Regions from separate parts of the Rahnella perminowiae genome, predicted to be linked through region 3. Evidence: predicted binding sites of a transcription regulator. Region 3 holds the regulator's gene; each other region holds the start of a gene.
The links. The regulator PurR, encoded in region 3, represses purine synthesis genes. The targets are predictions, from matches to a motif close to CANGCAAACGTTTGCNTG.
Positions count from the first base shown of each region.

Region 1 (11,053 bases), on a different contig from region 3:
GGCCACCGGGTCTGACCGCCTGCCACGCCATATACAGCAGATACGCCGCACCGCCGATACGCAGGGCGTCATAGGCAAATGGCACCGCCATCACCAGCGCGGTAATACCGAGCGCAGCAAACAGCATGTAAAACAGGAAGCCCAGCACAACGCCCCCCAGGGAAATCAGACCGGCTTTCGGCCCCTGACACAGCGAGCGCGAAATCAGGTAAATCATATTCGGGCCAGGCGTTAACACCAGCCCGAGGCAAATTAACAGAAAGGGGAACCAATGAGCGGCATCTGGCATGACAGCCTCCGGCAGGCTTCAGAAAGTGGCAGCCCACAGATATAGAATGTTTAGCACTGGTTTGGCAAGTGACAGCTTGTCATTTTTTATTCATCGATTCCGGTGCATTCTATAAAGGTGACTTACTTCCTTCAGACTGAAAAATCAGGATTTATGATGACGAACACAACGATGTCGGCGCGTCTGGCGATTGCCGGTCAGATTGCGGCACAGGCCGCTGAACTGGCGCTGGGTTTTTTTAACCGCCGGGACGCCATCGAGGTCAGCAGTAAACGCACCCAGGATTTCGTTTCTGAAGCTGATGTGGCGGTCGAGCAGTTTATCCGCAGCCATCTGGCGCAGCATTTCCCGCAGGACGCGGTGATCGGTGAAGAGATGGGGGGCGTACTGACGGATGCCCCTTGCTGGGTGATCGACCCGATCGACGGAACGTCGAATTTCCTGCGTGGTTCGCCGCTGTGGGGCGTATCACTCGGACTGGTAGAGAATAAAAAGCCGCTGATCGGTATTGTGGCGCTGCCGGTATTAAACGATCTGTTTGCGGCAGAATCCGGCAAGGGGATTTTCCTCAACGGCAAGCCGTTTCGTCGTGATGATCGTTTTGAAGATGTGCAGATTGTGTCGCTGGGTGACAGCTCGGACGACAAACTCGACGAAGCCTCGGCATTTTATCAGGGCCTGCGTGCAGCAGACTGGTCGGTGCATTGCTATCGCTGCACGACCGTCGGCATGGTGTTTGCGGCAAAAGGTATTATCGGCGGGCATTTGCAACGCCGCACGACGCTGTGGGACATTGCAGGTGGCACGGTGCTGTGCCAGGAAGCCGGACTGGACACTGTGGTCAAATTTGCCCGCACCGCAGACGGCATTGAGGATTATCGCCATATGTCAGTAGCCGCCGGCACGGCGGATCTGCTATCGGCAGTCATTCCGCTATGGCCCGGATTTGAACCGAAGTAAGTGGCGATAATCGCTCTCTCTTTATGAGAGAGCAAATTGTCGAAACGTCTGTCAGATCCTATTTTTAACGCTGGCCGGTAACATGAAAAATTCGTCCGGTAACCCTAAAATTACATTTCGAAAGTCAGCATTTAACAAAATGAAATATAGTTTCATTTTCACTAAAGTTCCCTCTGTTCCGGCCGTTATGAGTGTTTCCTGTCACTGACTTTCCGATGTGCCCAGATGAAAAAGATCATCAACCTTTCCATACTTGCCCGTTTGCTGGGTGCATTTGCACTCGTCCTGAGTTTGCTGTTAATTTTGGCGGCGATGTCAGCCTGGCTGCTTAACAGCAGCAATCAGCAGATTGAAAACTACCGCGCTTACCGGCTTCCCGGTGTGCAGTATCCGCTGGTGATGCGTGGCACGCTGGCAGAGTTACGCCTGCAGCAGGTGCAATATATCGCCTCGCCGGAGGGTGCACCGCGTGACGGGCACCGGGGCGAAATCCTTCAGGCAGTGGCCACCTTTAAAAACGCGGAAAATGCGTATCTGAAGCTCAACAGCGGCGGCAGTCAGTCAGCCTTGTTTAAGCAGATCGTCGCTAATTTTGAGCAGTTTTCGCTGGCGAATAATCAAGTTATTGCGGCAGTTGAGCGCAATGATATTGCGCAGGCCACACAAATCAGTGGCGATAACTCACGCAAATACCGCACACAACTGATGGCGGATCTGGCAACGCTGGTCAAAAACGAGCTGACCAACAGTGAAACGGCGGCAGCGGATGCCCGCAGCAGTTACCATACGGCCAGCGCGATGTTTTTAGTGCTGGTCTGTGTGGCCTTTATTCTTTCACTGGCCATGGCGCTGCTGCTGGCGCGCACGCTGGTGAAGCAGCTCGGCGGGGAGCCGGCATATGCCGCATCCATCATGCGTGAAATTGCCGCCGGTAATCTGGCGGCAAAAATCACACTGAAACCGGGTGATGATGGCAGTTTGCTGGCTTCGCTGAACGGCATGAATCAGCAACTGAATAAAACCATTCATCAGATTATGGAAGGCAGTGAATCCATCAATCATGCCGCCAGTGAAATTGAACAAGGCAACGTGGACTTATCACAGCGCACTGAAGAACAGGCGGCCTCGCTGGTGCAGACCAGTTCCAATATGCAAAACCTGACCATGACTGTCAGCCAGAATGCCGAGAATGCCCGGCAGGCGAGTCAGCTGGCGCTGGAAACCTCGAAAACGGCGTCTCAGGGCGGCGTAATTGTGACGGGGATGCAGGCGCATATGCGTGATGTTTCGGGCAGTTCGAATGAAATCATCAATATCATCAGCGTGATTGAAGGTATTGCCTTCCAGACCAACCTGCTGGCGCTGAACGCCGCTGTGGAGGCGGCGCGTGCCGGTACGCAGGGCAAAGGATTTGCGGTGGTAGCGAGTGAAGTGCGGGTGCTGGCGCAAAAAAGCGGGCAGGCGGCAAAAGAAATTAAAGATCTGATCCAGGGCACCGTCAGCAAAATTGCCGAAGGGTCACAGCAGGCCGATCGCGCCAGTAAAGCCATGAGTGAGATCGTCAGCTCGGTGAATAAAGTGGCAGAAATTGTCCGGGAAATCTCGACGGCAAGTTCTGAGCAGCACACCGGTATTCACGAAGTGGGGATTGCCGTTGATCAGATGGATCGGGTTACCCAGCAGAATGCCGCACTGGTGGAGCAGGCGGCGGCAGCGGCGCAATCCCTCACGGAACAAAGCATTGATTTGCGCAACGCCGTGCGGTTTTTCCGCACGGCGACAGCCTGAGCCGTGCGCATCAGCCTTTATGCGTCAGGGGGAGTTTTGACTCCCAGTCCGTATCGGGGTGTTGGGCAATTTGTTGGGGCGTCATCGGACGTCCCAGAAGATAACCCTGCAAGGTATCGCAGCCCAGTTGCGTCAGGAATTCCTGCTGTTGGGTAGTTTCAACGCCTTCGGCCACCACTTTGAGGTTCAGCGTCTGGCCGAGGGCGATGATCGCAGAAACAATACTGGCATCTTCGCTGCCTGCAATCAGGTCGTTAATAAATGCGCCGTCGATTTTCAGCTCACTGGCGGGCAGACGTTTCAGATAGAGCAGGCTGGAATAGCCGGTACCGAAATCATCAATCGAGGCTTTTACGCCGTACTGTGTCAGGCGCTCCAGAATTTCTACGCTGCTATCCGGGTTGCGCATGGCGGTGGTTTCGGTGACTTCCAGCGTGAGCATTTCAGGCGGGATCTGATGGCGTTCAATGGTTTCTATCACCATTTCGACCAGATTTGTCTGTTCAAATTGCAATGTGGAAAGATTCACCGCCACCGTCCATTGCGTATGTCCGGCCATATGCCATTCTCGTAACTGGCGACAGGCTTCGTTCAGCACCCATTCGCCGATCGGAATAATCAGGCCGGTTTTTTCTGCCAGCGGCAAAAATACATCAGGGCTGAGGATGTTACCCCCGCGCTCCCAGCGCAGCAGTGCTTCGAAGCCGCTCACCGGCCCGTAAGGCGCAATAAATTTTGGCTGATAGTGCAGGCGCAGCTCATGGTGTTCAATCGCCAGACGCAAATCATTGAGCATCTGCAACTGGTTCTGCGCGTTGGCGTTCATTGACGGCTGGAAGAAACTGTGGCCGTTGCGACCGGAATTTTTGGTGTGATACATCGCGGCGTCGGCATTGAGCATCAGCTCGCGCTCATTCTCTCCATCGCCCGGATATACTGCGATCCCCACGCTGGCAGAGACCAGCAGTTCATAGCGGGAAACATAAAACGGACGTGCAATCAGATGTACCAGCTTATCGGCCAGTTGTGACGCATCGGTCGGTTCGGTGATTTCAACCAGCAGTACAAATTCATCGCCGCCGAGACGCGCCAGCGTATCCGCCGCCCGGAGCTGTGATTGCAGACGTTCAGTGACGGAAATTAACAGCTGATCGCCGATGTGATGGCCGAAGGCATCGTTAACCGCTTTAAACCCGTCGAGATCCAGAAACAGTACCGCAAACTGCGATTCACCACGCAACGCTTTCTGAAGTGCCTGACTCATGCGGTCTTCCAGTAACAAACGATTAGGTAAACGGGTCAGATTGTCGTGCAGCGCCAGTTGGGTCAGCTCGCGGTTTGCCTGTGCCAGAGAAGACGCCAGAATTGAGGTGCGTGCCTGCATCCGGCCATCGAGAATAGAGATGATCAAGGTGATGGCCAGAATCGCCAGCGTGACCACAATCACCAGTAACGCCAGCCAGTTATTATCCACGCCGCTGAACGCTGCCATACTGTGACTGTCCGTCGGGAATCGGGCTGCCTCCATGCCGATGTAATGCATACCGACAATCGCGGTGCCCATTATCACCGCAGCGCTGATGCGCAGCAGGCGGACATTAGGCGACTGCTGGCGCAAATTGAATGCCATCCACAGCGCCGCGCCGGAAGCGACAATCGCAACAACAACAGAGAGCACCACCCAGCGGTAATCGTAGGTAATGGGCGGCATCATCTGCATGGCGGCCATACCGGTGTAATGCATAGCGGCAATACCGCCGCCCATCAGTAAGGCACCGGCAAATAATCGTCTGGTCGGTAATTCCTGCAGACAGACCAGCCACAGCGCGAAGGCTGAGGAAATGATGGCGATCACCATAGAAAGCAGGGTGATGAAAGGGTCATAACCCATCGGCATCGGGGAATTAAAAGCCAGCATGCCGATAAAATGCATCGACCAGATGCCGATGCCCATTGCAATGGCGCCACCTGTTAACCAAAGTCGGGAAGCCCTTCCTTCCGTGGTGGCGACCCGGCCCGCCATATCTAGCGCGGTATAAGAGGCAAGCATTGCAACAATGAACGAAAACATCACAAGCACATTGTTGTAATTACTGGAAAACATGTGAGGCTCCACAAAGAGAGAGTCGATAGCGACGGGCTGATTTTTATCCGGCGATAATGGCATTAAGAATTATTAAAGGCGAATGAACTTACGATATTTTTTTTCATGTAATTAAGATTAATCCGTAAGTGATTTTAATCAAATAAAAAGTTTTTTGATAAATTAATCCTGAAGAAATGGAGGGTTTTAAAACGAAACAGATACGCGTTTTGAAAGCGTTGTCTATAGTTAACAAATAATTAAATGAAACAGGACGACAGACATTTATGTTAACAGTGCATCATTTGGATAATTCCCGTTCGCAGCGAATCTTATGGATGCTCGAAGAACTGGACATTCCTTACGAAATCAAACGTTATCAGCGGGATAAAAAATCCATGCTGGCACCGGCATCACTCAAAAAAATTCATCCTCTGGGCAAGTCACCCGTACTGGAAGATAACGGACTGATCCTCGCGGAATCCGGCGCCATTATTGAATACCTGCAGGAGGTGTATGACGATGCGGGCACGCTGAAACCCACGGCGTTTGCCGAGCGTCAGCAATATCGCTACTGGATGCACTACGCTGAAGGATCGCTGATGCCTTTGCTGGTCATGAAGCTGATTTTCAGCCGTCTGGGTCAACCGCCAATGCCATGGCTGATCCGCCCGATTGCCGGCGCGATCGGGCAGGGCGTGCAGAAAAATTATCTGGATAAACAGATCCATACTCATCTGGATTATCTTGAACAGCACCTGGTAACTCATCCTTATTTTGCCGGTTATCAGTTCAGCGCAGCAGATATTCAGATGAGTTTCCCGATAGAAGCGATCAATGCCCGGTCCGGACTTGGGAAATATCCGCAACTGAATGCCTGGCTATCAAATGTGACTGCACGTCCGGCCTATCAGAAGGCGCTGGAAAACGGCGGACCATTTAATATTTTACGTTAATCCATTACGCGCTTTTATATTATTCAGGCATTGATTGCGCATCATGGGGTACGCAATCAACGCCTGATAAAAATAAACCACAATAAATACCCTGCTATTTATTTCGCCTCTTTTTCTTCCTTTTTTGCCACCGGATAAATTTCCACCACAATCGCGTTTTTATTGACCGGACAACGGTAAATTATTGCCATTCACAGTTGATGTGCGCCGGTTAAAGGCGAGATAATCGTTTGCGTACCTCCCCTTCATACTTCACGTTGCAGACGTGTTGGCTACGGTCGGTCACCCGAATCACTTACCTGAGTAAGCTCATCGGGATTCCCTTCCTTGCCGCCTTCCTGCAACATGAATTATTTGGGGCGTTTTTTTAATGAGTCCCCGCCATACGCGCTGCGAGTTAAACGTTTGCTTTGCCGTTCTGACGCTGTTTCCGGCGATTCAGGACGACAAATAAGGAAAGGAACGTGCAGAAACGGTTTCATAATGACCACGCCGGCTAATCAGTAAAGACATTCAGAGGATTTTCCATGTCGAGTCAACAACCTCAGGCGGGCAGCGCCGTTGCGCCAAAAAGCCCGCTTGATGCTTTTTTCAAAATGAGTGCGCGTGGCAGTAATGTCCGTCAGGAAGTGATAGCGGGCTTAACGACTTTCCTGGCGATGGTATATTCGGTCATTGTCGTGCCATCCATGCTCGGCAAAGCAGGCTTCTCGCCAAGTGCAGTATTTGTTGCGACCTGTCTGGTTGCCGGTTTTGGTTCCTTGCTGATGGGCCTGTGGGCAAACCTGCCGCTGGCGATTGGTTGCGCCATTTCTCTGACTGCCTTTACCGCTTTTAGTCTGGTTTTGGGCCAGCATATCAGCGTACCGGTGGCACTCGGCGCGGTATTTCTGATGGGCGTCTTGTTCACTATTATCTCGGTGACGGGCATCCGTTCGTGGATTTTGCGCAATCTGCCAACAGGCGTTGCGCATGGCACCGGTATCGGTATTGGTTTATTCCTGTTACTGATCGCCGCCAACGGTGTTGGCCTGGTGGTGAAAAACCCGCTGGACGGCTTACCGGTGGCACTTGGCGCGTTCACCTCTTTCCCGGTAGTGATGACATTACTCGGTCTGGCGGTGATTTTTGGCCTGGAGAAACTGCGTGTTCCGGGTGGCATCTTGCTGGTGATTATCGCGATTTCGATTATCGGCCTGATCTTCGATCCTGCCGTGAAATATCAGGGTTTGTTTGCGATACCTTCTCTGGCAGGCGCTGACGGCAAATCGGTGATTTTCGATCTGGATATCATGGGCGCGCTGAAAGCTGCGGTATTACCCAGTGTACTGGCCCTGGTGATGACGGCGGTGTTTGATGCCACCGGCACCATTCGCGCGGTCGCCGGTCAGGCCAATCTACTGGATGAAAACGGGCAGATCATCAGCGGCGGCAAAGCCCTGACGGCTGACTCCGTGAGCAGTATTTTCGCTTCCCTGGTTGGCGCTTCTCCGGCTGCGGTTTATATCGAATCGGCAGCCGGCACGGCGGCTGGCGGTAAAACCGGCCTGACAGCCACCGTGGTCGGTGTGCTATTCCTGCTGATGTTGTTCCTGTCTCCGCTGTCTTATCTGGTCCCTGCTTACGCCACCGCACCTGCGCTGATGTACGTTGGTCTGCTGATGCTCAGCAACGTCACCAAACTGGATTTCAGCGATTTTGTTGACGCGATGTCAGGGTTACTTTGCGCGGTCTTTATTGTTCTGACCTGTAACATTGTCACCGGCATTATGCTCGGTTTCAGCGCACTGGTGATTGGCCGTATTTTCTCCGGCGAATGGCGTAAACTTAACGCTGGGACGGTGATTATCGCTGTGGCGCTGGTGGCGTTTTATGCGGGCGGATGGGCGATCTGATCTGTTTGCTCCTCTCTCTTCGCAGGGGGAGGAGCAAATCCTCTCTGATGTAACCGCACGCACTGATTTAAATCACATCTCCTTTTGATCTACTATTCCTTAGTTCGCTCCGGACTCACTCACCTGCGTCTGGCTGAAATTTATAAAAACAAGAGTCTAAGGAAAGCATGGAAATCTTCTTTACCATTCTGATTTTGATTCTGGTGGTGTCGCTCTCCGGCGTCGTCACCAGAATGTTGCCGTTTCAGGTTCCTCTTCCGTTAATGCAGATTGCTGTCGGTGCCTTGCTGGCCTGGCCAAATTTTGGTTTGCATGTGGATTTCGATCCTGAGCTGTTTCTCGTCCTTTTTATCCCGCCGTTACTGTTTGCTGATGGCTGGAAAACCCCGACCCGCGAATTCCTCCACCACGGGCGCGAAATTCTCGGGCTGGCACTGGTGCTGGTGTTACTCACCGTCGTTGGTATTGGCTATCTGATTTATATGATGGTGCCGAATATCCCGCTGGTGGCCGCGTTCGCGCTGGCAGCCGTGCTTTCACCAACCGATGCCGTGGCGTTGGGCGGGATTGTCGGTAAGGGGCGTATTCCGAAGTCGATCATGGGCGTGCTGGAAGGTGAGGCGCTGATGAATGACGCATCCGGCCTGGTCTCCCTGAAATTTGCTATTGCTGTGGCGATGGGCACGATGATTTTTACCGTCGGCGGTGCAACGGTCGAATTTCTTAAAGTGGCGATCGGCGGCCTGATGGCCGGTGTGGCGGTGACGTGGTTATACAGTAAATCGCTGCGCATCATGAGCCGCTGGAGCGGTGATGATCCGGCGACACAAATTGTCTTCCTGCTGCTGCTGCCGTTCGCCTCGTATCTGATTGCCGAACATATCGGTGTGTCGGGCATTCTGGCCGCAGTGGCGGCGGGGATGACCATCAGCCAGTCCGGCATTATACGTAACGCGCCACTGGCGATGCGCCTGCGCGCGAACAGCGTGTGGGCGATGCTTGAGTTTGTGTTCAACGGCATGGTGTTTATCATGCTGGGCCTGCAATTACCGGGGATCCTTGAGAACTCTATCGATCAGGCCACACACGACCCGTCTATTGTGACATGGCATCTGTTTGCCGACGTCGGGATTATCTATTTTGCGCTGCTGATCCTGCGTTTCGTCTGGCTGTGGGTAATGAAGAGTTTCAGCAACCGTTTTCTGAAAAAGAAACCGCTGCTGTTTGGCAACTACAGCACGCGTGAGCTGTGGGTGGCCTCTTTTGCGGGTGTGCGAGGGGCCATTACGCTGGCCGGTGTGTTGTCGATTCCGTTATTCCTGGCTGATGGTTCGGCGTTCCCGTCGCGTTATCAACTGGTCTTTCTGGCGACCGGCGTCATTCTTTTCTCACTGATTGCCGGCGTGATTGCCTTGCCGTTCCTGCTCAGAGGTGTGGTGGTGGCTGACGGCACGACCTACCGTGAAGAAGAACGCATGGCGAAATCGATCGCTGCAGAAGTGGCGATCGAAAGCCTGCATAAAATGGAAGAACGTCTGGCGGCAGATACCGAAGAAAATATTGATGAACAGACGCTGAAGGAGATCAGTTCGCGGGTGATCGGGACGTTACGACGACGCACGGCAAACCGTGATGATATGGAAACCGCGCTGAAGCTGGAAAATCTGGAGCGCCGCTTCCGTCTGACTGCACTGCGTGCGGAACGTGGTGAGCTTTATCATCTGCGCGCCACGCAGAAAATCAGTAACGAGACCCTGCAAAAACTGCTGCATGATCTGGACTTACTCGAAGCATTGTTAGTCGAAAAAGAAGTGTAAAAGTTACAAGCAATATCAGGAACCGCGTGTGCTGCAACGTTCACGCGGTTTTTATTTCCCACTAACTTCCCGCTATTTCCAGTAATCCCTGCACAGAGTGATCCAGGCCTGAGCACTGTGCGAGAGATAACTGCCCTGATGCCAGATAAGCCCGAGCTGCCACGGCATCAGCGGATCCAGCGGTAGCCACATCAGCGCATTTTTATCCAGCCGCTGGCAGACCGGTTCCGGCAAAATCGCCACACCCATACCGGTTTGTACCATCGCTGCCAGGAAATCCCATTGCCCGCTGCGTGCCGCAATTTTTGGCGTAAAACCGTGTGAGGCGAAGGCATCCATCAGCTGGCGGTACAGGGCAAAATCTTCGTTATAAATCAGGATGCTTTCTTCAGCCAGTTCGCTTATCGACATACGCGTCCTGTTCAGCCAGTGCGGGGTGCGGGGCATCACCACACACATCGGATGGCTGAAAAGCGGCAGAGAGGCAATAGAAGGCACAGCGTCCGCCGGCAGGGCGGTGAGGGCCAGATCCAGTTCGCCGGATATCACCGCCTGTTGCACCGTCAGGCCGCCAAACTCGGAAATAATCAGTTCGATGCCGGGATATTGCTGGCGAAAGCTGCCGATAAGCGGCGCAATTTGCGTACCGACCATTGGGGGGATGCCCAGCCGTAAATGACCGGATTTCAGCGAGTTAATGTCTTCCAGTTCTGCTTCCAGCTGGCGAAACTCTTCAAGAATATTCAGGCCGCGCTGATACAATGCCTGACCACTGTCGGTCAGCCGTAAGCGGCGTCCTTCGCGGACAATCAGCGTGCATGCCAGTTCTTCTTCCAGATGACGCAGCATTTTGCTGATTGTCGGCTGGGTGACAAATAACTTTTCCGCTGCGCGGGTAAAGCTCTGCTGGCGAACCACTTCGACAAAATAGCGTAAGGTACGAACGTCCATGGGCGGATGTTTTCCCGGTCAGATCGGCGAGTCACGAAGTATTCCAAACTGGAATCATTTTTATAATTTTAATTCATTTCTTTACCGGTTTCCTGCCAGCGTATACTTCTTTTTCACTCTTTCCTCTTTCGAGGTTATTCCCATGTTGTTGGCGTTGCGCACTAAAGCGCCGTCCCTGCTGACCCGTTGCCAGATCCCTGTTCAGGTGGTGCTGTATGCGGTGTTATTCGTTATAGCCGATCGCCTTGTCACTGCGCTCCATCTGCCTTTGCCTGCCAATATTGTCGGGATGCTGATGCTTTTGCTGCTGATTA
Region 1 covers NZ_JAFMOT010000185.1:166,691-177,743, reverse strand. Annotated here, with positions in the region: gene J1781_RS20110 (LysE family translocator) at 1-289, opposite strand, end outside; gene J1781_RS20105 (inositol monophosphatase family protein) at 443-1,249, shown strand; gene J1781_RS20100 (methyl-accepting chemotaxis protein) at 1,475-3,037, shown strand; gene J1781_RS20095 (putative bifunctional diguanylate cyclase/phosphodiesterase) at 3,048-5,141, opposite strand; gene J1781_RS20090 (glutathione S-transferase family protein) at 5,408-6,076, shown strand; gene J1781_RS20085 (NCS2 family permease) at 6,604-7,971, shown strand; gene J1781_RS20080 (Na+/H+ antiporter) at 8,139-9,788, shown strand; gene J1781_RS20075 (LysR family transcriptional regulator) at 9,861-10,739, opposite strand; gene J1781_RS20070 (CidA/LrgA family protein) at 10,882-11,053, shown strand, end outside.
Region 1: the regulator PurR is predicted to act here: its motif matches at 6,471-6,488, upstream of J1781_RS20085 (NCS2 family permease).

Region 2 (11,053 bases), on a different contig from region 3:
ACTCATATCTGATTACTCCTGCGTCACGCCGTATTGCTTGCCGACAGCAGCTGCCATCAACACTTCTTGCGTAGCCTGTTCTATCGGGAATTCACCGCTTAAATGACCTTCATGCATCACCAAAACCCGGTCACTCATGCCAATCACTTCCGGCATTTCTGAGGAAACCAAAATGATGCTCAGCCCTTCGCGCTTGAACTGGTTTATAAGCTGGTAAATTTCTTTTTTAGCACCAACGTCAACGCCGCGCGTCGGTTCGTCGAGGATCAGAACTTTCGGCCGCGTCATTAATCCACGGGCAATCGCCACTTTTTGTTGATTACCGCCGGACAGCAGGCCGATTGTCTGCATCATTGACGGTGTTTTGATATTGAAAAGGCGGATGAAATCGCCGACAGCCTGTTGTTCGTCGGCATGCTTAAGGCGCCCGCCGGTGTGACTGAAATAGCGCAACGCGGTCAGTGACATGTTTTCTTTCACAGACATACCGAGCACCAAACCATCGCGCTTACGGTCTTCAGAAATGTAAACAATACCGTTTGCCAACCCGTCTTGCGGAGAGTGAGTCACCACTTCGCGGCCATCTAGCGCCACATAACCACTTTTACGCGGTAGCGCGCCGTAGAGAATTTTCATCAGTTCGGTACGGCCGGCACCCATCAAACCGGAAATCCCCAGGATTTCGCCGCTGTACAGATCAAAGCTGATGTTGTTCACTCCCGGTCCGCTGATATCACGCACCTGCAGGCGCAGCGCACCGCGTTCATGATTAATACGCGGGTATTGTTCCTCCAGACGGCGACCCACCATCATTTCAATCAACGTGTCTTCTTCCAGTTCGCTGACCGGACGCTCTGCAATAAACTGCCCGTCACGAAATACCGTCACGTCGTCGCAGATTTCGAAGATTTCTTTCATGCGGTGTGAGATATACACCACGCCACAGCCGGCAGCTTTCAGTTCGCGTATAACGCTAAATAAAGAAGCGGTTTCAGTATCGGTCAGGGCATCGGTCGGCTCATCCATAATGATGACTTTGGATTCAAAGCTAAGCACCTTAGCTATTTCTACCATTTGCTGGTCGCCGATGGATAAATCCCCCACCAGCCGGTCACTTTTGTAACGCAGATTCAGGCGCGCCAGCAGTTTATCGGCTTCGGCATACATCTTCTTCCAGTTGATACGGCCAAAACCGTTTACAAACTCACGGCCAAGGAAGATGTTTTCAGCAATAGTCAGTTGAGGGATCAGATTTAATTCCTGATGGATAATCCCGATCCCGGCTTCCTGCGATGCTTTCGGACCGTTGAACATCGCTTCCTTACCCAGAAAACGTACTGAGCCGGCATCTTTTTGATAGATGCCGGTCAGCACTTTCATCATGGTGGACTTGCCCGCGCCGTTTTCCCCCACCAACGCCATTACTCGTCCCGGATAGACGCTGAGCGCCGCGCCGGAAAGGGCTTTCACGCCGGGAAAGGCTTTATCAATGCCTGTCAGTTGCAGCAAAGGTTGCATAAAAGCCTCAGAAGGTTACGCCGGCACACAGAATAATGTTCGCATAAGGCGAACATTCCCCGCTGCGGATCACAGCCCGACTTTTTTCGCTTTGCGCTTTGAATGCCTCATGGCTGACGTAATCCAAAGCAATGGTGTTTCCCTGGTGTTGTTCGAGTTGTGTCAATTGGGCGAGCAACGCTTCATGGAGTTGAGGATTTTTAGTCTGGATTTCCTCGGCGAGGATAGCCCGCTCAACCTGCATCTCGTGTGTCACTACCTCTAAGACTTGTAAAAAGGTGGGGACTCCCTGGGTTAATGCCAGATCGATGCGTTGGCAAGCTGCTGGCACCGGAAGACCGGCATCGCCAATAACCAGCTGATCGGTGTGGCCTAACCGGGCAATAACATGTGAGATTTCGGCATTTAACAGCGGTGACTTCTTCATTGTGAACTCCTACAGCGAAACGTTTCGCTCATTGAAGAGTTTATAAAGATTAACGGACATGGCAACGAGCTAGTGATGGAATTGTGATCAGCGTCGAAACGTTTCGCTGACTGATTCGGAAACAACGTGGAAATTTGAGTTATCGTTTAAGAAAGGCAGAAGCAGAAATAAAACAGGGTACCCGAAGGTACCCTTTGAGCGGCAGAAATGAGGATCAGATTTCCACCTGCGTGCCGAGTTCGATCACCCGGTTAGGCGGAATTTCAAACTGATCGGGCGCACGCAGGGCATTGCGGCTGAGCGCCATAAAGAGTTTCCCACGGAAGTACAGATACCACGGGCGCTTGGTCAGGATCAGCGATTCATGCGACATGAAGAATGACGTTTCCATCATCCGGCACGGTAATCCTTCCAGACCACAGCGATGGAATACTTCTTCCACGTTCGGCGTTTCTTTAAACCCGTAACTGGCTACTACACGCCAGAACGTCGGTGACAGCTGCTCGATGGTGACACGCCGGACATTATGCACATAAGGCGCATCTTCCGTGCGCAGCGTCAGCAGTACCACGCGCTCATGCAATACTTTGTTGTGTTTGAGGTTGTGCAGCAATGCAAACGGAATGACGTTGATGGCGCGAGACATATACACAGCCGTTCCCGGAACACGCACCGGCGGAGATTTTTCCAGAGAGGCGATCATCGCCTCCAGGGAATTCCCATGCTCGTTCATACGGCGCATAAGGCGGAAGCGTTCGCTCTTCCAGGTGGTCATCACGATGAACATGCACAAACCCAGCGTCAGTGGCAACCAGCCACCGGAGAACAGTTTGGTGGCATTCGCCGCGAACAGCGGGATATCCATAAACAGCAGACCGATCAGTAAAAGTCCGACCAGGAAGGGTTTCCAGTGCCAGTTTTTGAGCGCAACCGTACAGGAAAGTATGCTGGTCAGCACCATCGTACCGGTCACGGCAATACCATAAGCCGCCGCCAGATTGCTCGAATGCTCGAAGCTGGCGATAACAATAACCACCGCAAAATAAAGCAGCCAGTTGATAGCCGGAATGTAAATCTGGCCAGCTTCCATTTCTGACGTATGGATAATGCGCATTGGCGGTAAATAGCCCAAACGTACAGCCTGGCGGGTCAGGGAAAACACGCCCGAAATAACTGCCTGGGAGGCGATAATGGTCGCGAGTGTTGCCAGAATCAGTAACGGGATTAATGCCCAGTCAGGCGCCAGCAGGAAGAACGGGTTCTTAATCGATTCCGGGTTTTTCAGCAATAATGCGCCCTGACCGAAATAGTTCAGCACCAGAGAAGGCAGTACCACGGTGAACCAGGCCAGACGGATAGGGAATTTCCCGAAGTGGCCCATATCGGCATATAACGCTTCAACACCGGTAATCGACAGAACCACTGCACCGAGCGCCAGGAAGGAGAACGACTTATGCTCGATAAAGAAGTTAACTGCCCACATAGGGTTCATGGCGCGCAGCACTTCAGGATTCTGCATAATACTGTTGACGCCAAGCACCGCCAGCGTCAGGAACCACAGCAACATTACCGGTGCAAACAGTTTGCCCACGATGCCGGTACCATGCTTCTGAATAATGAAAAGCAGCGTCAGAACAGTAATAGAAAGAGGAACGATATAAGGATCGAGCGAAGGGGCTGCGATTTCCAGACCTTCCATTGCGGAAAGTACTGAAATAGCCGGAGTGATCACCACTTCACCATAGAAGAAGCTTCCCCCGATCAGGCCGAGAATGACCAGAACGGCAGTGGTTCGCGCCGACGTGTTTCTGCCTGCCAGAGACATCAGCGTCAGAATACCCCCTTCGCCTGCGTTGTCCGCCCGCATCACATAAGTGAGGTACTTGAGCGAAACAATGAGGATTAACATCCAAAAAATCAGAGAAAGAAAGCCAAAAACGACGCTGGGTTCAACGTTAAAACCATAATGACCAGAAAAACACTCTCTTAAGGTATAGAGAGGACTGGTACCAATGTCGCCATAGACCACACCAATGGCGGCCAGGGTTACTGCTGGGAGTGACCGTTTATGTTCAGTGCTCATATTTCGTTTCTTTTTTGCTCGAACATCCGTAAGCGATGTGTGCGCTCAGACTTATGATGCCCACTAAAAGGCGCACAGTATGCACGAATAAATCAGATTGCCTACCCTTAAATGCGCAGTGAAACCGGCGTTCTTATGAACGAGGTCGCATTTTTGATAATAGAAAATTTTTAGTAATCAACAAGCTATAACGATAAAAATAAACGTGGAATATCGTCACCAGCCAGTACACTATTCAATAACTTAATGGATACCGAAAGAGACAGTATGGCGCAATCTCCCCTTTTGGCAGAACGGATAGCCCGTCTTGCCAACGCATTAGAACATGGCCTGTACGAACGGCAGGATGCCATACGACTTTGCCTTTTGGCCGCCCTGTGCGGCGAAAGCGTTTTCCTGCTGGGGCCGCCGGGCATTGCAAAAAGTCTGATCGCCCGTCGCCTGAAATTCGCGTTCCGCCATGCCCGCGCTTTTGAATATCTTATGACACGCTTTTCCACGCCGGAAGAAGTCTTTGGTCCGCTATCAATTCAGGCCCTGAAAGATGAGGGCCGCTATCTGCGTCTGACCGAAGGTTATTTGCCGGAAGCTGAAATTGTCTTCCTTGATGAAATCTGGAAAGCCGGTCCCGCCATTCTCAACACGCTTCTGACCGCCATCAACGAGCGCCGGTTCCGTAATGGCGAGCGTGAAGAAGCAATACCTTTACGTCTGCTGGTCAGCGCTTCCAACGAATTACCCGAAGCTGATGGTGGTCTTGAGGCACTGTATGACCGCATGCTGATCCGTCTGTGGCTGGATAAAGTGCAGGATAAGCAAAATTTTCGCTCACTGCTGACCAGCCGTAACAATGAAAGCACTAATCCGGTAGCAGAGTCTCTGAGTATCAGTGATGAAGAATACCAACAATGGCAGCCGGAGATCGACAAAGTCAATCTTTCAGACAGTTGCTTTGAGCTGATCTTCCAGCTGCGCCAGCGCCTTGATGCCCTGGATACTGCCCCTTATGTTTCTGACCGTCGCTGGAAAAAAGCCCTGCGCCTGTTGCAGGCCTGTGCATTTTTCAGTGGCAGAAAAGCGATTACCCCGGTGGATCTGATCCTGCTGAAAGATTGTTTATGGCATGATCTCAATACGTATAACCTCCTGCACACTCAGATTGAGCAACTCATCACTGAGCAGGCTTATCAGCAGCGGGCGTTGCTGATGAAAATCCAGCAGCTTAATCAGCAGTGGATGCAACATCAGCAACAACAGAGCACGCGTCAGTCAATCAAACTGAGTAAGAAAGCCGGGATTTTCAGCCGTAAGCCACAATACAGCCTGCCAGAATCACTCAATACCCCCAATCTGACCTTGTTATTGCAAACGCCTTTGCACCTGCATGAAATAAAAGTCACACACTTATTATTCGAACGCAGCATCCTGGAAGAATGGCTAAATAAAGGGGGCGTAATGAAAGCCAAACTCAACGGGATTGGTTTTGTACAAACCGTGGATTTGGAAATCGATGACAAACAGCAAATTCTGGTGCTGGATGTGAGCCGTCAGAGCACACCACTGACACTGCCCGGCCATGCGCATATTGCTGTTCCCGACGAAATGAAAAATATGCTCAATGACCTGACCGCAAAACTGGCGCAGCAGAGGCACGAATTCAGCCAGCAGCAAAACTGCCTGTTTGTTCCGGCTGAATGGATGGCAAAAATTGAAGCCAGCCTGCTGCAGGTGGCTGAACAGTTGCGTCATCAGCAACAGACATTCAGCGGTCACTGATCATGTTCAGTCTCGAGTCACTGGATCTGCTGCTGGCGATCAGCGAAGCCGAACTGATTGAAGAACTGATTGTCGGCTTGCTGGCGGCGCCTGCACTGGTCGTTTTCTTCGAGAAATTTCCCCGTCTGAAGCGTGCATTAACCCGGGATCTTCCGGAATGGAAATTGCGCCTGCGCCAGAGGATCCACGAAACGCCGGTTCCTCATGAGCTGGCCAAAGAATTCTACCTTTACCAGCACTGTCAGCAGCTTGATGCTACGTCTTTTCAGTCCGGTCTCGCTTCCCTCATCGATGAACTGGTGCAACTCAGTTCTCCATTTGCTACAGAAGCCCGTACCTTACAGGAAAATAATGAAGCTTCGCGTACGTCAAAAACCGGCAATAGCTTTCATACTTTATTCCTTCAGCGCTGGCGCCTGAACCTGACCTTCCAGACGGTGAACGTTCATCATCAGTTGCTCGAACAGGAACAGGAGCAATTGCAGGAAGAATTGCTGCAACGTCTGCAGCTCAGCAGCGAGTTATCCCCTTTATTAGCCGAGAACGACACTGCAGCCGGACGTTTGTGGGACATGAGTAAAGGGAAGCGGCTGCGGGGTGATATTCAGTCACTGGCACGGTTTGGCGCTTTCCTTCAGCAGCAGCCTGAACTGATGCATCTGGCCGAACAACTGGGCCGCAGCCAGACGGCCAAAACCAGTCCACATGAAGATGCAAAAATGGAAACGCACCGGCTGATGGTGCGCGAACCCGCGACAGTGCCGGAAGAAGTGAACGGCATTCATCAGAGCGATGATATTTTGCGCCTCATGCCGACGGAGCTGGTGACGCTGGGGCTGCCTGAGCTGGAATACGAATTCTATCGTCGCTTGCTGGAAAAGCGTTTGATGACATATCGCCTGCAAGGGGATGTCTGGCGTGAGAAAGTGGTCAAACGGCCGGTGGTCTATCAGCAGCAGGAACCGCAACCGCGCGGGCCTTTTGTGGTCTGCGTCGATACGTCCGGTTCCATGGGCGGCTTTAACGAACAGTGCGCCAAAGCATTCTGTCTGGCATTACTGAAGATCGCTCTGGCGGATAACCGCCGATGTTACATCATGTTATTTGCCAGTGAAGTGATCCATTATGAACTGACATCTAACGGTGGCCTGGATCAGGCGCTGCGCTTTCTGGGACAACATTTTCGCGGCGGTACCGATCTGGCAGCCTGCCTGAATGCCACACTGGATAAACTTGCTTCTCCGCAGTGGGAAGATGCGGATGCCGTGGTGATCTCGGACTTTATCGCCCAGCGGTTGCCAGATGAAGTACAAATGAAGGTCAGATCACTGCAGCGCGAAAAACATCACCGCTTTCATGCCCTGGCAATGTCACACTATGGTAAGCCCGGCATCCTGCGAATTTTCGATCATATCTGGCGCTTTGATACCGGGGTTAAAAGCCGCGTACAGCGACGCTGGCAGAGAAATTAAGCCCACAAGAGAAAGATGACCATGACTGAAATTTACCAGCTCGATGAGCTTGATCGCGGGATCCTCAACGCCCTGATGGACAATGCCCGTACGCCTTATGCCGAACTGGCAAAATTGTTTACTGTCAGTCCGGGGACGATCCACGTACGCGTAGAGAAAATGAAGCAGGCAGGCATCATTACCGGTGCGCATATTACCGTCAATCCCAAACAGCTGGGTTACGACGTATGCTGTTTTATTGGCATCATTTTAAAAAGTGCCAAGGATTACCCCTCTGCCCTGAAAAAGCTTGAGAATATAGAAGAAGTGGTTGAAGCCTATTACACCACCGGGCATTACAGTATTTTCATCAAGATCATGTGTCGTTCGATTGATTCCCTTCAGCATGTACTTATCAACAAGATCCAAACAATTGATGAGATCCAGTCAACCGAGACCCTGATCTCTCTGCAGAACCCCATCACACGCACCATCCAGCCCTGACATCTGATTTCTATACCCCTATTATCCACAGGTAGATCCCAGCTCATTCACAGCGTACAATAGTCTCCTTTTCCCGGGTGAGAGCATTATGTCTGACATTACCCTGATCAGTGGCAGTACGCTTGGCAGCGCCGAATATGTTGCAGAACATGTGGCAGAGAAACTGGAAGAAGCCGGTTTTTCCACCCAATTATTTCATGGCCCGGAGCTGTATGAAGTCCCGCAGGAAGGGATCTGGCTGGTTGTGTGTTCAACTCACGGCGCAGGTGAACTGCCCGACAACTTGCAACCGTTTATGGAGCAGTTGGAAGAGCAGCAACCGGATCTGTCTAAAGTTCGCTTTGGTGCCTTAGGATTGGGCAGCAGTGAATATGACACTTTCTGTGGCGCGATCAATTCCCTGGATAACAAACTGACGTCATTAGGGGCAAAAAGGATCGGTGATCGCCTTGAGATCGACGTGACGCAATACGAAATTCCTGAAGATCCCGCTGAGGTTTGGGTGATCAACTGGATTAATTTGATCAAATAAGTGTAAATTTCAGGCGATCAGATGTGGATAACTAGGCTTAAAAGCAGGGTAAAACCCGTAGTTATCCCTCTAACAACCCCTGTACGCTTTTCATGCTGTGTATAACTCTCACTTCTGATCCCAGCTTATACTGTCCAGGATCACCGATCATTCACAGCATTCGATCCTTCTTAGCATGCTGATCTTAATAAACAAAAAAGACTTATGCACAGAGGATCGCGATCCTAATAGAAGTATTAATAAGAGATCTTTAAATAAAAAAGATCTTCTTTTAATTAGTGAAGATCCCCGGGGGCTTGTGGAAGCTCAAAACTTGAGTAGAATCCCTCCTCCCAACGCCATACAAAGAAAGTTCGCTTGAACGCCGAGGTGCAGTCGCATGTTTTATCCGGATCAATTTGACGTCATCATCATAGGTGGTGGCCATGCAGGTACTGAAGCTGCAATGGCTTCTGCACGCATGGGACGTCAGACCTTATTACTCACCCACAATATCGACACGCTGGGACAAATGTCGTGTAACCCTGCTATTGGCGGGATCGGGAAAGGACATCTGGTTAAAGAAGTCGACGCACTGGGTGGTCTGATGGCCACGGCCATCGATCATGCCGGCATTCAGTTTAGGATACTAAACGCGAGCAAAGGCCCTGCTGTCAGAGCGACCCGTGCTCAGGCTGACCGTGTTCTGTACCGCCAGGCTGTCCGTACCGCTTTGGAAAACCAGCCAAACCTGATGATCTTCCAGCAACCTGTTGAAGACCTGATCGTTGAAAACGATCGTGTCGTTGGTGCTGTGACCAAAATGGGGCTGAAATTCCGCGCTAAATCGGTTGTACTGACTGTCGGCACTTTCCTGGATGGAAAGATCCACATCGGTCTGGAAAACTACAGCGGAGGCCGTGCAGGGGATCCTCCTGCAATTTCTTTGTCTCAGAGACTGCGAGAGCTACCTCTGCGCGTTAACCGTCTCAAAACCGGTACACCACCGCGTATCGATGCCCGTACCATTGATTTCAGCGTACTGGCACAACAACACGGTGATAATCCGGCGCCGGTATTCTCGTTCATGGGTAATGTGTCGCAGCATCCGCGCCAGATCCCGTGTTACATGACGTATACCAACGAAAAAACCCATGATGTGATCCGCAACAACCTGGATCGCAGCCCGATGTATGCCGGGATCATCGAAGGGATCGGCCCGCGTTACTGCCCGTCGATCGAAGATAAAGTCATGCGTTTTGCCGATCGCAATTCGCATCAGATCTTCCTGGAACCGGAAGGACTGACCAGCAACGAAGTGTATCCGAACGGGATTTCAACCAGCCTGCCATTTGATGTACAGATGCAGATCGTCCGCTCAATGCAGGGGATGGAAAATGCGGTGATCGTTCGTCCCGGCTATGCCATTGAATACGATTTCTTCGATCCGCGTGATTTGAAACCAACGCTGGAAAGTAAATTTATCGCGGGTCTGTTCTTTGCCGGACAAATCAACGGTACGACGGGTTACGAAGAAGCCGCTGCGCAGGGCTTACTCGCCGGTATGAATGCCGCCCGTTGCGCCAGTGAAGAAGACGGCTGGGCACCACGTCGTGATCAGGCTTACCTCGGTGTGCTGGTTGACGATCTGTGTACGCTTGGCACTAAAGAACCGTACCGTATGTTTACGTCACGTGCTGAATATCGACTGATGCTGCGCGAAGACAATGCTGATTTACGTTTGACAGAAAAGGGCCGTGAGTTAGGCCTGGTTGACGATGCCCGCTGGGCACGCTTCAACGAAAAGTTGGAAATGATCGAGCAGGAGCGTCAGCGTTTGCGGGGTATCTGGGTGAACCCTCATCATGCCCAGGTTGATGAAATCAACGCGCATCTTTCTGCCCCGCTTTCTAAAGAAGCCAGTGCGGAAGAGCTGCTGCGTCGTCCTGAAATGACCTATGAATTAATCACCCGACTTTCCCCGTTCGCTCCTTCTGTTCCGGATGCGCAGGCGGCAGAACAAGTGGAAATTCAGATAAAATATGAAGGTTATATTGCCCGTCAGCAGGAAGAGATCGAAAAACAGCAGCGTAACGAAAATACGGTGCTGCCTGTCGATCTTGATTACCGGCAGGTGAATGGCCTTTCAAATGAAGTGATCGCCAAACTTAACGATCACAAGCCAACCTCCATTGGTCAGGCCTCACGGATCTCCGGTATTACGCCGGCTGCAATCTCAATTTTGCTGATCTGGCTTAAAAAACAAGGTTTGCTGCGCCGCAGCGCATAAACGACTGCTCTGATGACCGCCCTTGGTATCCCGAAGCGGCGGTCGATTCTTACTTTTCCCATCATTCTGTATGTTTTATCATTTTTAAACCGGGTTGTTCCCGGCATATCGATTCTGTCTGAGGATTCACCGTGCATAATAAACTCGACTCGCTGCTTGCTGCGGCAGGAATAGCGTTACCCGATCAGCAAAAACAACAACTGATTGGCTATGTTGAACTGCTGCATAAGTGGAACAAAGCCTACAACCTGACATCTGTCCGTGACCCGATGCAGATGCTGGTACGTCATATTATGGACAGCATTGTGGTGAACGAGCATTTGCAAGGTAGCCGTTTCATTGACGTTGGCACCGGCCCGGGTTTACCGGGGATCCCCCTGGCCATTGTTCGCCCTGATTCACACTTTACGTTGCTGGACAGCCTGGGTAAGCGCGTGCGTTTTTTGCGTCAGGTTCAGCATGAGCTGGGGCTGAAAAATATCGAGCCTATACA
Region 2 covers NZ_JAFMOT010000165.1:67,123-78,175, reverse strand. Annotated here, with positions in the region: gene rbsC (ribose ABC transporter permease) at 1-6, opposite strand, end outside; gene rbsA (ribose ABC transporter ATP-binding protein RbsA) at 13-1,518, opposite strand; gene rbsD (D-ribose pyranase) at 1,526-1,945, opposite strand; gene kup (low affinity potassium transporter Kup) at 2,160-4,028, opposite strand; gene ravA (ATPase RavA) at 4,296-5,804, shown strand; gene viaA (ATPase RavA stimulator ViaA) at 5,807-7,276, shown strand; gene asnC (transcriptional regulator AsnC) at 7,298-7,759, shown strand; gene mioC (FMN-binding protein MioC) at 7,848-8,291, shown strand; gene mnmG (tRNA uridine-5-carboxymethylaminomethyl(34) synthesis enzyme MnmG) at 8,671-10,560, shown strand; gene rsmG (16S rRNA (guanine(527)-N(7))-methyltransferase RsmG) at 10,692-11,053, shown strand, end outside.
Region 2: the regulator PurR is predicted to act here: its motif matches at 1,958-1,975, upstream of rbsD (D-ribose pyranase).

Region 3 (11,053 bases):
CGCTACGCCCTGCGTAACTCCATCGCAATGATACTTGCGCTTTATATCGCTTTTGAATTTCAGATGGACGAGCCTTACTGGGCCCTGACCTCGGCGGCGGTGGTGAGTTTCCCAACCGTGGGTGGCGTTATCAGTAAAAGTATCGGGCGGATCATTGGCAGCCTGCTGGGCGCGGCGGGCGCGGTGTTTATTGCCGGACATTGTCTGAATGAACCCTGGCTCTTCACGTTTTCCATTGCCGCATGGCTGGGGATTTGTACGTATGTCTCCAATCATTATCAGAACAATGTCTCATATGCTTTTGCGCTGGCGGGTTACACGGCAGCCATCATCGCGTTCTCCACCGTAGACGTCACCGATACGACACAAATTTTTGATATCGCACAGGCGCGTGTCGGTGAAGTTATCACCGGTATTTTGTGCGGTGGTTTTATGATGATGGTGCTGCCCAGCACCTCCGACGGCGACGCCCTGCTCACCTCGCTGCGCAAAATGCATACTCAGTTGCTTGAGCATGCGCAATTGCTGTGGCGGACAGAAATTTCTGATCAGATCAGAACATCCCATGAAGGGGTGATCGGACAAATCCTGACCATGAATCTTTTACGTATTCAGGCATTCTGGAGCCATTACCGCCTGCGCCGCCAAAATAATGTGCTCAATTATCTGCTGCATCAGCAATTACGCATGACCAGCTACATTTCCAGCCTGCGCCGGATGCTGCTGAACTGGCCCCATCCTCCTGAAAACTTACAGGAGGTACTGGCCGTTTTGCTTAATGAACTGCGTAAACCGGATACGGATAAGTACCAGCTGTCCAGAATTTTGCTGCATATTCAGCCGCATGATACTGCTGACTTCCGCCATCAGGCTTTCTGGCTACGTTTACGCGATTTTTGCTGGTTGTATCTTCGCAGCGAACGTTGGTTACAGCGGGTAGAACATGCCAACGTGGCAGAAGCCGAAACACTACAGACACCGAAAATCAGCCGCCTTGCCCAACACACCGATACCCTCGAGGCTGCGTATAACGGGCTGCGGACGTTTTTGTGTATTGTGACCGGTTGCGCATTCTGGATGACGACACAATGGGATGCCGGTGCCGGTGCGGTGGCGCTGACTGCCGTCAGCTGCGTACTTTATTCCTCTACGGCCTCACCGATCAGCAGCATCACGCTGTTAATAAAATCACTGGGATTATTATTTGCTGGCTGTTTCCTGCTGAAGTTCGGGCTGATGGTACAAATCGACAATTTTTGGGTGTTCTGCGCCTTCTTCCTGCCGATGTTGGTGACGATGCAGATGATGAAACTTCAATACAAACAATATGCAGGTTTATGGGGGCAGATGATTGTATTTATGGGATCATTTTTAGCGGTCACGAACCCGCCGGAGTATGACTATCAGTCCTTTATGAATGACGGCGTGGCAAAAATTGCCGGTGTCATGCTGGCAGGGATTGCCTTCCAGGTGTTAAGGCCAAGCTCTGATAAGCGTAAAAGCCGCCGCATTATTCGCGCCCTGCGTCGTGATTTTATGGATCAGCTTAGCCGCAGACCCTCGCTGAGCCATTTTCAGTTCGAATCCCTGATTTATCACCGGATGAACCAGCTCAATCAAAGTAAAGATCACATCTCGCGAACCTGGTTATTACGCTGGGGTGTGGTGCTGCTCAATTGCAGCCACATTGTCTGGCAGTTGCGCGAATGGGAAACCCGTTCAGATCCCCTGTCTGCGGTACGGGACGTGTGTATTCATTGTCTGAAAGGGGTGATGACGGAGCGCGGCGTCAGCCATGAAAATCTTGACGCCACACTGGCTGAACTCATGCGGATGAGCAATTCACTGGCGCACCATCCGGAACCTGCGGCGCGTGAACTGGCGGGCGTGATCTGGCGTTTATACTGCTCGCTTTCACAATTACAACAGGCCATCTCAACAGAAGACGGCCCGGCGGTCAGTACCACAAAACCCGCGTAAAGGCGTTAAGGAACATCAAATCCTAATGCTGCTTTACGAATGCGGAACCATTGCTGACGGGTCATTTCCAGAGACAATGATTTCAGCGCTGACTGAACACGCTCAATTTTACCCGAGCCGATGATCGGCAGCGGCTGAGACGGCAGGCGCATGACCCAGGCGTAAACCACCTGTTCAATGGTGTCTGCACCCATTTCATTCGCAACAGCCTGAAGTTCCTCACGCAGCGGCTGGAATTGCGTCTCGCTAAACAAACGCCCGCCCCCCAGACAGGACCAGGCCATCGGTCTGATACGCAGCTGCTGGCAAAGATCCAACGTGCCGTCAAGGATGGCCGGCTGATGGATTGGGGAAATTTCTATCTGATTAGTCACCAGCGAAAAGGGCAGACGCGACTGCAACAGGCTGAACTGCGCCGGGGTGAAGTTAGACACACCGAAATGTTTTACTTTGCCGCTTTTGTGCAACTGCGTAAACGCTCCGGCGACTTCATCCGCATCCATCAGCGGATCCGGACGGTGGATCAGTAATAAATCCAGATAATCGGTACGCAGATTGCGCAATGATTTCTCCGCCTGCCCCACGATGTACTGCGTATCCGTAATGTAATGGCCAATTTTGTTGTCGGGGTCTGCCGTGGTGGCGATACCGCATTTACTGACCAGTTGCATTTGTTCCCGCAAAGAGGGTTTAAGGCGCAATGCCTCACCGAATGCCGCTTCGCACTGATAGCCGCCATAAATGTCTGCATGATCGGCCGTTGTAATGCCCATCTCAATGTGCTGTTCCATGAACGCCAGAACCTGCTGCGGCGTCATGTTCCATTCCATCAGTCGCCAGTAACCACAAATCAGCGTGGAGAATACCGGCCCTTGCGGAGAAATCGGGGTACGTGCTTGCATTATAAATCCCTTATGTTTTTGATTTTCGACCCACAGAATACACAACGCCTGTGGCGCTGTATTGATGCGATGCGCAAGAATAGTAAAGAAGCGGACCGCCGTCACGACAACGGTAAAAGACAGGTGAAATCAGAACAACTCTGGTTGCTCCGGTGAGGGTTCGTCCGGTTGTTTTCCTGTGCGTTGCTGGCGCAGCAGGCGTTGCTGACATAACCGCAGCACATGGCGTTTTTCTGCGTCAGTCATTTTCATCCAGCCGAAACGCTCCTCGCGGCTGCGCAGACAGCCACGGCAATATCCGCGTTCATCCGCCTGACAAATGCCACGGCATGGACTGGGGATGTCAAAAAATTCGAGTTGCTGAGCCACATGCCCTCCGCAAATAACGGTGAATATTTATTCAAGACGCTTTCCTGCTATCCCGCAAGGTGATTTGCGCCTCAATGTTTCATCCTTCAAATATCTGCAACACAGACCTGTTACCCTTCCTTTCGCCATTTTCACCTGTCGGAAAATGGCCCTACTGTTTCGCAAGCCTTCACCAAGAAAACAGATGTTTGCCCTCACCTCAGCCGGCACCCGCCGGCTCTTTTTCAATTTTTTCTGTCCGTTAAGTATGGATGCAAAGCTGAAATCAGACTGTGTTTCGCGAAAAAGCACCGTGCGCGTAGTCACAGGCAGGTCAGATGCGATAGAAAGGTGGCATTAAGAAAAGGTCGTCTGACGTGAATATAATCCCTGAACGTCTTACCGATCAGTCCATTAACTTCGGAGTTACTGAAATGACCAAGCTTTTCACCCCTATTGTTGTCGGTAAAAACACGCTACCTAACCGTGTTTTTATGGCTCCGCTTACCCGTCTGCGCAGCATCGAACCCGGTGACATCCCGACACCGCTCATGGGCGAATATTATGCACAGCGCCACAGTTCTGGCCTGATCATTACTGAAGCCACTCAGGTTTCATTCCAGGCGAAAGGGTATGCCGGTGCACCGGGCCTGCACACGCCGGAACAAGTTGCTGCATGGAAAAAAATCGTGGACGGCGTTCATCATAAAGACGGACGCATTGCGGTTCAGCTGTGGCATACCGGACGCATTTCACATAACAGCGTTCAGCCCGACAACCAGACACCCGTTGCGCCTTCCGCCGTCAATCCGAACACCCGCACCAGCTTGCGTGATGAACAGGGGCACGCCATCCGTGTCGATTGTCCGACACCGCGTGCCTTAGCGCTCAGCGAAATTCCGGGGATCGTGAACGATTTTCGTCATGCCGCCGCCTGCTCCGCTGAAGCCGGTTTCGATTACATTGAACTGCATGCCGCGCACGGCTATCTGCTGCACCAGTTCATGTCTCCGGCATCAAACCTGCGTGAAGATGAATACGGCGGCAGCATTGAAAACCGTACCCGTCTGACGCTGGAAGTCGTGGATGCCGCCATTGACGCTATCGGCGCTGATCGTGTGGGCATACGTATTTCACCTATGGGACCCTTCAACGGGCTGGATAATGGTGAAGACCAGGAACAGGCTGCGATTTATCTGCTCGATGAACTGAACAAACGCAAACTGGCGTACCTGCATATTTCCGAACCGGACTGGGCGGGCGGCAAACCTTACAGCACAGAATTCCGTGCAGTGATCCGTGCGCATTATCAGGGCGTGATTGTCGGTGCTGGTGCTTACACCGCAGAGAAAGGCGAAGAGCTGATCGAAAAAGGTTATATCGATGCCGTGGCATTTGGCCGCAGCTATATTGCAAACCCTGACCTGGTTGAGCGACTGAAATCTCACGCGCCGCTTAACGAACCCAAACCGGAAACCTTTTATGGCGGCGGTGCTCAGGGTTACACCGATTATCCGACACTGTAATAATTAAAAAAGAGTCATTGACTCCTTGCAGCAGAAGTGGCCCTCCTTCTGCTGTTTTTTTTGGGTCAGTCATTCAACAATCGGTTGCCCTTTTACAGACAAAGTGGCTGCTATCAGTTAGTCTTGACCCGTTAATTCTCATCCTGCAAATAAAGAGGAACCTATGCGTTTACTCCACACCATGCTTCGCGTTGGCGATCTGCAACGTGCTATCAGCTTCTATACCGATGTTTTAGGTATGCGTTTGCTGCGTACCAGCGAAAACACTGAATATAAATATTCTCTGGCTTTCGTCGGTTACACCGAAGAAAGTGAAGGTGCAGTGATCGAACTGACCTATAACTGGGGCGTCGACAGCTACGACATCGGCACCGCTTACGGTCATATCGCATTGGGCGTTGATAACGTTGCGCAAACATGTGATGACATCCGTAATGCGGGTGGGAAAGTGACCCGTGAAGCGGGCCCGGTCAAAGGCGGCTCCACTATTATCGCGTTTGTTGAAGATCCGGACGGTTACAAAATCGAACTGATCGAATCCAGACACGCAGGACAGGGGCTGGGTAATTAAATTTCCCCGACCACCGACTGGGGCGCAATCGCGCCCTTTTTTATTGCCTGATTTTTGCCACAACCCTGCAAGCGGCGGCAAAATTTGTCATAATGCGCGCTGAATTCGATGAAGATAAGAAACTAATGGCCGAGAATAGTGACATTAACGCCCTGAGAGGCCGTTTTCGTGGTTTTTATCCCGTGGTTATCGATGTAGAAACCGCCGGATTTAATGCCAGAACCGATGCGCTGCTGGAAATTGCAGCGATCACGCTGAAGATGGATCAGGACGGCTGGCTGCAAAGCGATGAGACCGTGCATTTCCACGTCGAGCCTTTTGAAGGTGCGATACTGGTGCCGGAAGCGCTGGCATTTAACGGTATCGATCCGACCAATCCGTTACGCGGCGCAGTCAGTGAATATGAAGCTCTGCATGAGATTTTCAAAGTCATCCGCAAAGGAATGAAAGAGCAGAACTGTAACCGTGCGATCATTGTGGCGCACAACGCGAATTTTGATCACAGTTTCCTCATGGCAGCGGCCGAACGTGCCGGGCTGAAACGTAATCCGTTCCACCCTTTTGCTACGTTTGATACTGCCGCGCTAAGCGGGCTGGTACTCGGGCAAACGGTGCTGGCAAAAGCCTGTATCAGTGCGGGTATCGATTTTGACAGCAGCCAGGCACATTCTGCGTTGTATGATACCGAGCGCACGGCCGAGTTGTTCTGCGAACTGGTAAACCGATGGAAACGCCTTGGCGGCTGGCCTCTGGTGCTTTCAGACGAACAAGCCGAAGACGAAACGGCGTCTGAAGAAAATCAGTAATGACGACTTTCCGGCGGACTGAAAACAAAAAAGAGCGACATCATGTCGCTCTTCATATTTTCCGGTCGAAAAGCCGGTGATCTTCCGTAGTATTACTCTTCAGAAGATTTGTATTTCTCAGCAGTTTCTTTGATCAACTGCTGCAGCTCGCCGCGCTGGAACATCTCAACCACGATGTCGCAGCCGCCAACCAGTTCGCCGTCCACCCACAATTGTGGGAACGTTGGCCAGTTAGCAAACTTTGGCATCTCAGCACGGATGTCCGGGTTCTGCAGGATATCCACGTAAGCAAAACGTTCGCCACAGGCAGAAAGCGCCTGAACAGCCTGAGCAGAGAAACCGCAGCTTGGCAGTTTTGGCGAACCTTTCATGTACAGCAGAATCGGGTTTTCAGAAACTTGCTTCTGAATCTTTTCAATAGTTGGAGTAGTCATTTCTTGCTTCCTCAAGCCGGTACAGGCTGTCACGATCATTGCTCTTCACGCGCAGCACAAAGAGACGGTGTACAATCACAATACCTTCTATTGTAACGACGGCAGCCATCAGATAAAAACGCCATTTTTTGTGGGGTCTTTCTCAGTGCTGACAATTTATTTAACCATTTTTAGCGGGTGCGCTCAGGCTCACATATTTAAACATTCATCGGGAATAACATTTCCGGCGTTCATCAATCCGATCTAATTTGCAGAATTCCACTGATTAACTCAAATATTAACATCATGAAAAACGGTCATTTTTTTGACTAAAAATGGCGGTTATTTCGACATAAAAAAAGCTATTAACTTTTTCTCACAATATGATCTAGAATCGAGGCAATTCGTGCTTTTTTGTCGGGTTCTTTTAGGCAATACTCTGACATCCCTGATGTTTAACCTACCACTCATGGTAACGAAGCTATGCGCTTACTGTTCACGCTTTTTGTGCTGCTCTTTACCCAGCTGTTTTTAAATATGGCACATGCGTCGCCACAGACTCGTGTCTCTGCCGATCAGCGTAAAAGTCATGTTAATCAGGCTGCGCCGGAAGAACGACGAAAGCGAAAAACGGTTGCTGCGAAAAACAGTAAAAAAACGAAAACCGCGCCCGTCACAGAACAAAAAACTCAGGATAAGAATTCGAAGAAGAAAGTGAAAAGCACCGAACTGGTTAAACGAAAGACCACGACGGAGAGAAGCGCCAAAACGCGGGCCGAAAGTAAAAAAGAAAAGACACTCAAGACCACGCGGGCCGAGAGCAAAACAGAGAGACATAGCAAAACCCGTACCCTCGCGAAAAACAGCACGGAAAAGGCCGGTAAAAAAGAAGCCTATGGCCGGCACCGTAAAGGTAAGAAATTCGAAGAAGACAGCAAACCGATTACGCTAAGTGCAACACATAAAAAACGCTATCAGCATGCTCAGCAAACGGCCATGACCAAACTGATGCACCAGGTAGGAAAACCGTATCGCTGGGGCGGAACCTCGCCGAATACCGGTTTTGATTGCAGCGGCTTAGTTTATTATGCCTACAAAGATTTGATCCGTATAAAAATGCCACGTACAGCAAATGAAATGTATCACCTGCGCGATGCCGCTCCGGTCAAACGCGGCGAACTTGAAAGCGGTGATCTGGTGTTCTTCAGAATCAATAACCGCGGCGCGGCAGACCATGTTGGGGTTTACGTTGGCAACGGCAAGTTTATTCAGTCTCCAAGAACGGGCGAAGACATTAAAATTACTTCTCTTGGCGATGATTACTGGCAAGACCACTATGTAGGCGCACGTCGGGTAATGACCCCTAAAACGATCCGATAATAAACAATTCGTTAAGTCTGAAGGTTCGCTAATCAGCCATTGAATAGCATTTAACGAAGCGTTTCTGCAGGGAAGAACATCGGCGGTAACGGTCACTGCGTAACATTGAAAAGGGCGACGCCTGTGACAGGCGTCGCCCTTTTTTATGGCGGATCACTTATTGAATCAGTTCATTATTGCAGTGAAGCTGAAAGCGATAATCATAAGCAAAGCGCATACCGTGGTGATCAACGATAATTTCAGGTTGCTGTCCATCAAACCCCCTTTCGGATCAAATTGTGGCATTTCTTAATACCACACTCATTGTGTGCCAACGCATTTTCTCATAATTAACCTTTAAAATCTTGTGTTGAATGACAATGCGTTCCTGAGAATTTTGCTTCCACTTTCCTGCATTATAAGAGAAAATTGTCGGTTAACACGTCTGTGTGCCGGTCGATTTCACCCGAGAGCATTTCGCGCCTCATTCTGAAGAATCCACCCAATGATTTCACTGCCCTTTGAGAAGCCAGCAGTTAAATCCTCGCAGGCAAACGATTAACATAATGCTAACGTGCTGAAGCACGTGAGTTCAGGAGTCATTGTTTACATGGCAACGATTAAAGATGTCGCAAAGCGCGCTGGCGTTTCCACTACAACCGTGTCGCACGTCATCAATAAAACACGTTTCGTCGCCGAAGAAACCAAAGAAGCGGTTCTCCTTGCAATCAAAGAGTTACATTACTCTCCGAGTGCTGTAGCCCGCAGTCTGAAGGTCAATAACACTAAAACCATCGGCCTGCTGGCCACCTCAAGCGAAGCGCCCTATTTTGCCGAAGTGATTGAAGCCGTGGAAAACAGCTGCTTCTCCAAAGGCTATACGCTGATTTTGTGTAACTCGCATAATAACCTGGAGAAACAACAGGCCTACCTGCAAATGCTGGCGCAAAAACGCGTCGACGGCTTGCTGGTGATGTGCGCGGAATACCCTGATGAATTGCTCAATATGCTCGAAGAGTACCGCTCGATTCCCATGGTGGTCATGGACTGGGGTGAAGCACGCAAGAACTTTACCGACAGCATTATCGATAACGCTTTCGAAGGTGGTTACATGGCCGGTCGTTATCTGATTGAACGCGGTCATCGTGATATTGGCGTGATCCCCGGGCAACTGGCGCGTAATACCGGCGGCGGCCGCTTCCAGGGTTTTGTGAAAGCACTGACTGAAGCCAATATTCCTCTTCGTGACGAATGGGTAGTTCAGGGTGATTTCGAACCAGAGTCTGGCTACCAGGCAATGCATAAGATTCTGATGCAAAAGCATCGTCCGACTGCCGTGTTTTGCGGCGGCGATGTGATGGCAATGGGTGCAATTTGTGCCGCAGACGAACTCGGCCTTCGCGTTCCTCAGGATATTTCCGTGATCGGGTACGACAATGTGCGTAACGCCCGTTACTTCTCCCCGGCGCTGACAACCGTGCATCAGCCGAAAGAACGTCTGGGTGAAATGGCCTTTACGATGTTACTGGACAGAATTGTCAGTAAGCGTGAAGAGTCCCAGACCATCGAAGTGCATCCGAAACTGGTCGAGCGCCGTTCAGTCGCCGACGGCCCGTACCGTGATTACCGTCGTTAACAAATCACAAACGCCTGCCTGTGCAGGCGTTTTTTCTAATCGCGCAGCCATTCCTGATTCATGGTGTCTGTATCGCCCATGTATTCCAACAGCCAGCTCAGTGAAGGTGAAGGATTGCTTTGATCCCACGTCAGGCAGCACGGGCTGTCAGGGAATATATTCTCCAGTGCCAGCACCTGTAATTTTCCCTGTTCAATCCACGGCATGACCTGGTGAACCGGCATCATACCCACGCACAATCCTTCAGTCAGGCATTCCAGCGCACAGGTCCAGTCCGGCACGACCAGACGCCGCTGGTTATCGAGCGTCCAGGTATCACGCTTCGGCAATGTCCGGGAAGTATCTTCCAGGCACAATGCCGGATAAGGTCGCAGTTGATCATCGTTCAGCGCACCGGATAGCTGCGCCAGCGGATGTTGCGGGCTGACGACACAATGCCAGTCCATAAATCCCATATCACGAAAACTGAAGCGCCCGCCAACCGGTATCGCGCGCGTAGCGCCGATCGCCACGTCTGCACGCCCGTCGACCAACGCATCCCAGACACCGTTAAACACTTCCGAGTGAATAATGAGTTCGGTATCCGCAAAATGGCGATAAAAATCGAGCACCAGACGCCGTGTCCGTGCGGGTTTGACAATCCGGTCGACCGCCACACGTAATTCGCCGCGCCAGCCGTTCGCCACCTGCTGACACTGCCGGCGGGTGGCTATCATTTTTTTTGTCATAACCCGTGCTTCATCGACAAAAACCTTTCCCGCTGGCGTCAGCACTACGTCACGATGTCGACGCTCAAACAACGGCACGGCCAGCCATTGTTCAAGCTGGCGGACGGTGTAACTGATGGCAGAAGGCACACGGTGTAAGTCCTGCGCAGCTGCACTAAAACTGCCGGTTCTTGCGACAGCATCAACCACTTCGAGAGCGTATTCTGACCACATAATCCAGCCTTCAATTTTTTTGATAGCAGAGTGCAAATATTAACGTTTCACAAGCCTGTTATCAAAGCGTTAAACTCCGCCCCCGGTATGAAATCTGCGTCACATCATCTGCAATAAATAAATTAACGAGACAATAATGAAACCCTCCTTTGGATTTATGCTCTATCTTGCGGGTCTGAGCATGCTGGGCTTTTTAGCCACCGATATGTATCTGCCTGCGTTCAGTGCCATGCAAACCAGTCTGATGACCAGCCCCGGGATGATCAGCGCAAGTCTGAGCATTTTTCTCGGTGGATTTGCTGTTGGTCAGTTGCTGTGGGGGCCACTGTCGGACAGAATCGGCCGTAAACCGGTATTGCTTCTTGGTCTGATACTTTTTGCGTTCGGCTGTCTGGGTGTTATCTGGGTTGAGAATGTACGCGCTCTTCTGGCTCTGCGTTTCTTACAGGCCATAGGCGTGTGTGCTGCCGCAGTCACCTGGCAGGCTATCGTTGTTGACCGTTTTTCTGCCGATGTGGCAAAAAAAACTTTTGCCAGCATTATGCCGTTAGTGGCGCTTTCTCCGGCTCTT
Region 3 covers NZ_JAFMOT010000188.1:245,705-256,757, forward strand. Annotated here, with positions in the region: gene J1781_RS24695 (FUSC family protein) at 1-1,980, shown strand, start outside; gene J1781_RS24700 (aldo/keto reductase) at 1,986-2,882, opposite strand; gene J1781_RS24705 (DUF1289 domain-containing protein) at 3,012-3,251, opposite strand; gene nemA (alkene reductase) at 3,665-4,756, shown strand; gene gloA (lactoylglutathione lyase) at 4,920-5,327, shown strand; gene rnt (ribonuclease T) at 5,420-6,133, shown strand; gene J1781_RS24725 (Grx4 family monothiol glutaredoxin) at 6,226-6,567, opposite strand; gene J1781_RS26375 (hypothetical protein) at 6,548-6,676, opposite strand; gene J1781_RS24730 (C40 family peptidase) at 7,030-7,926, shown strand; gene cydH (cytochrome bd-I oxidase subunit CydH) at 8,092-8,211, opposite strand; gene purR (HTH-type transcriptional repressor PurR) at 8,516-9,541, shown strand; gene punR (DNA-binding transcriptional activator PunR) at 9,577-10,482, opposite strand; gene punC (purine nucleoside transporter PunC) at 10,619-11,053, shown strand, end outside.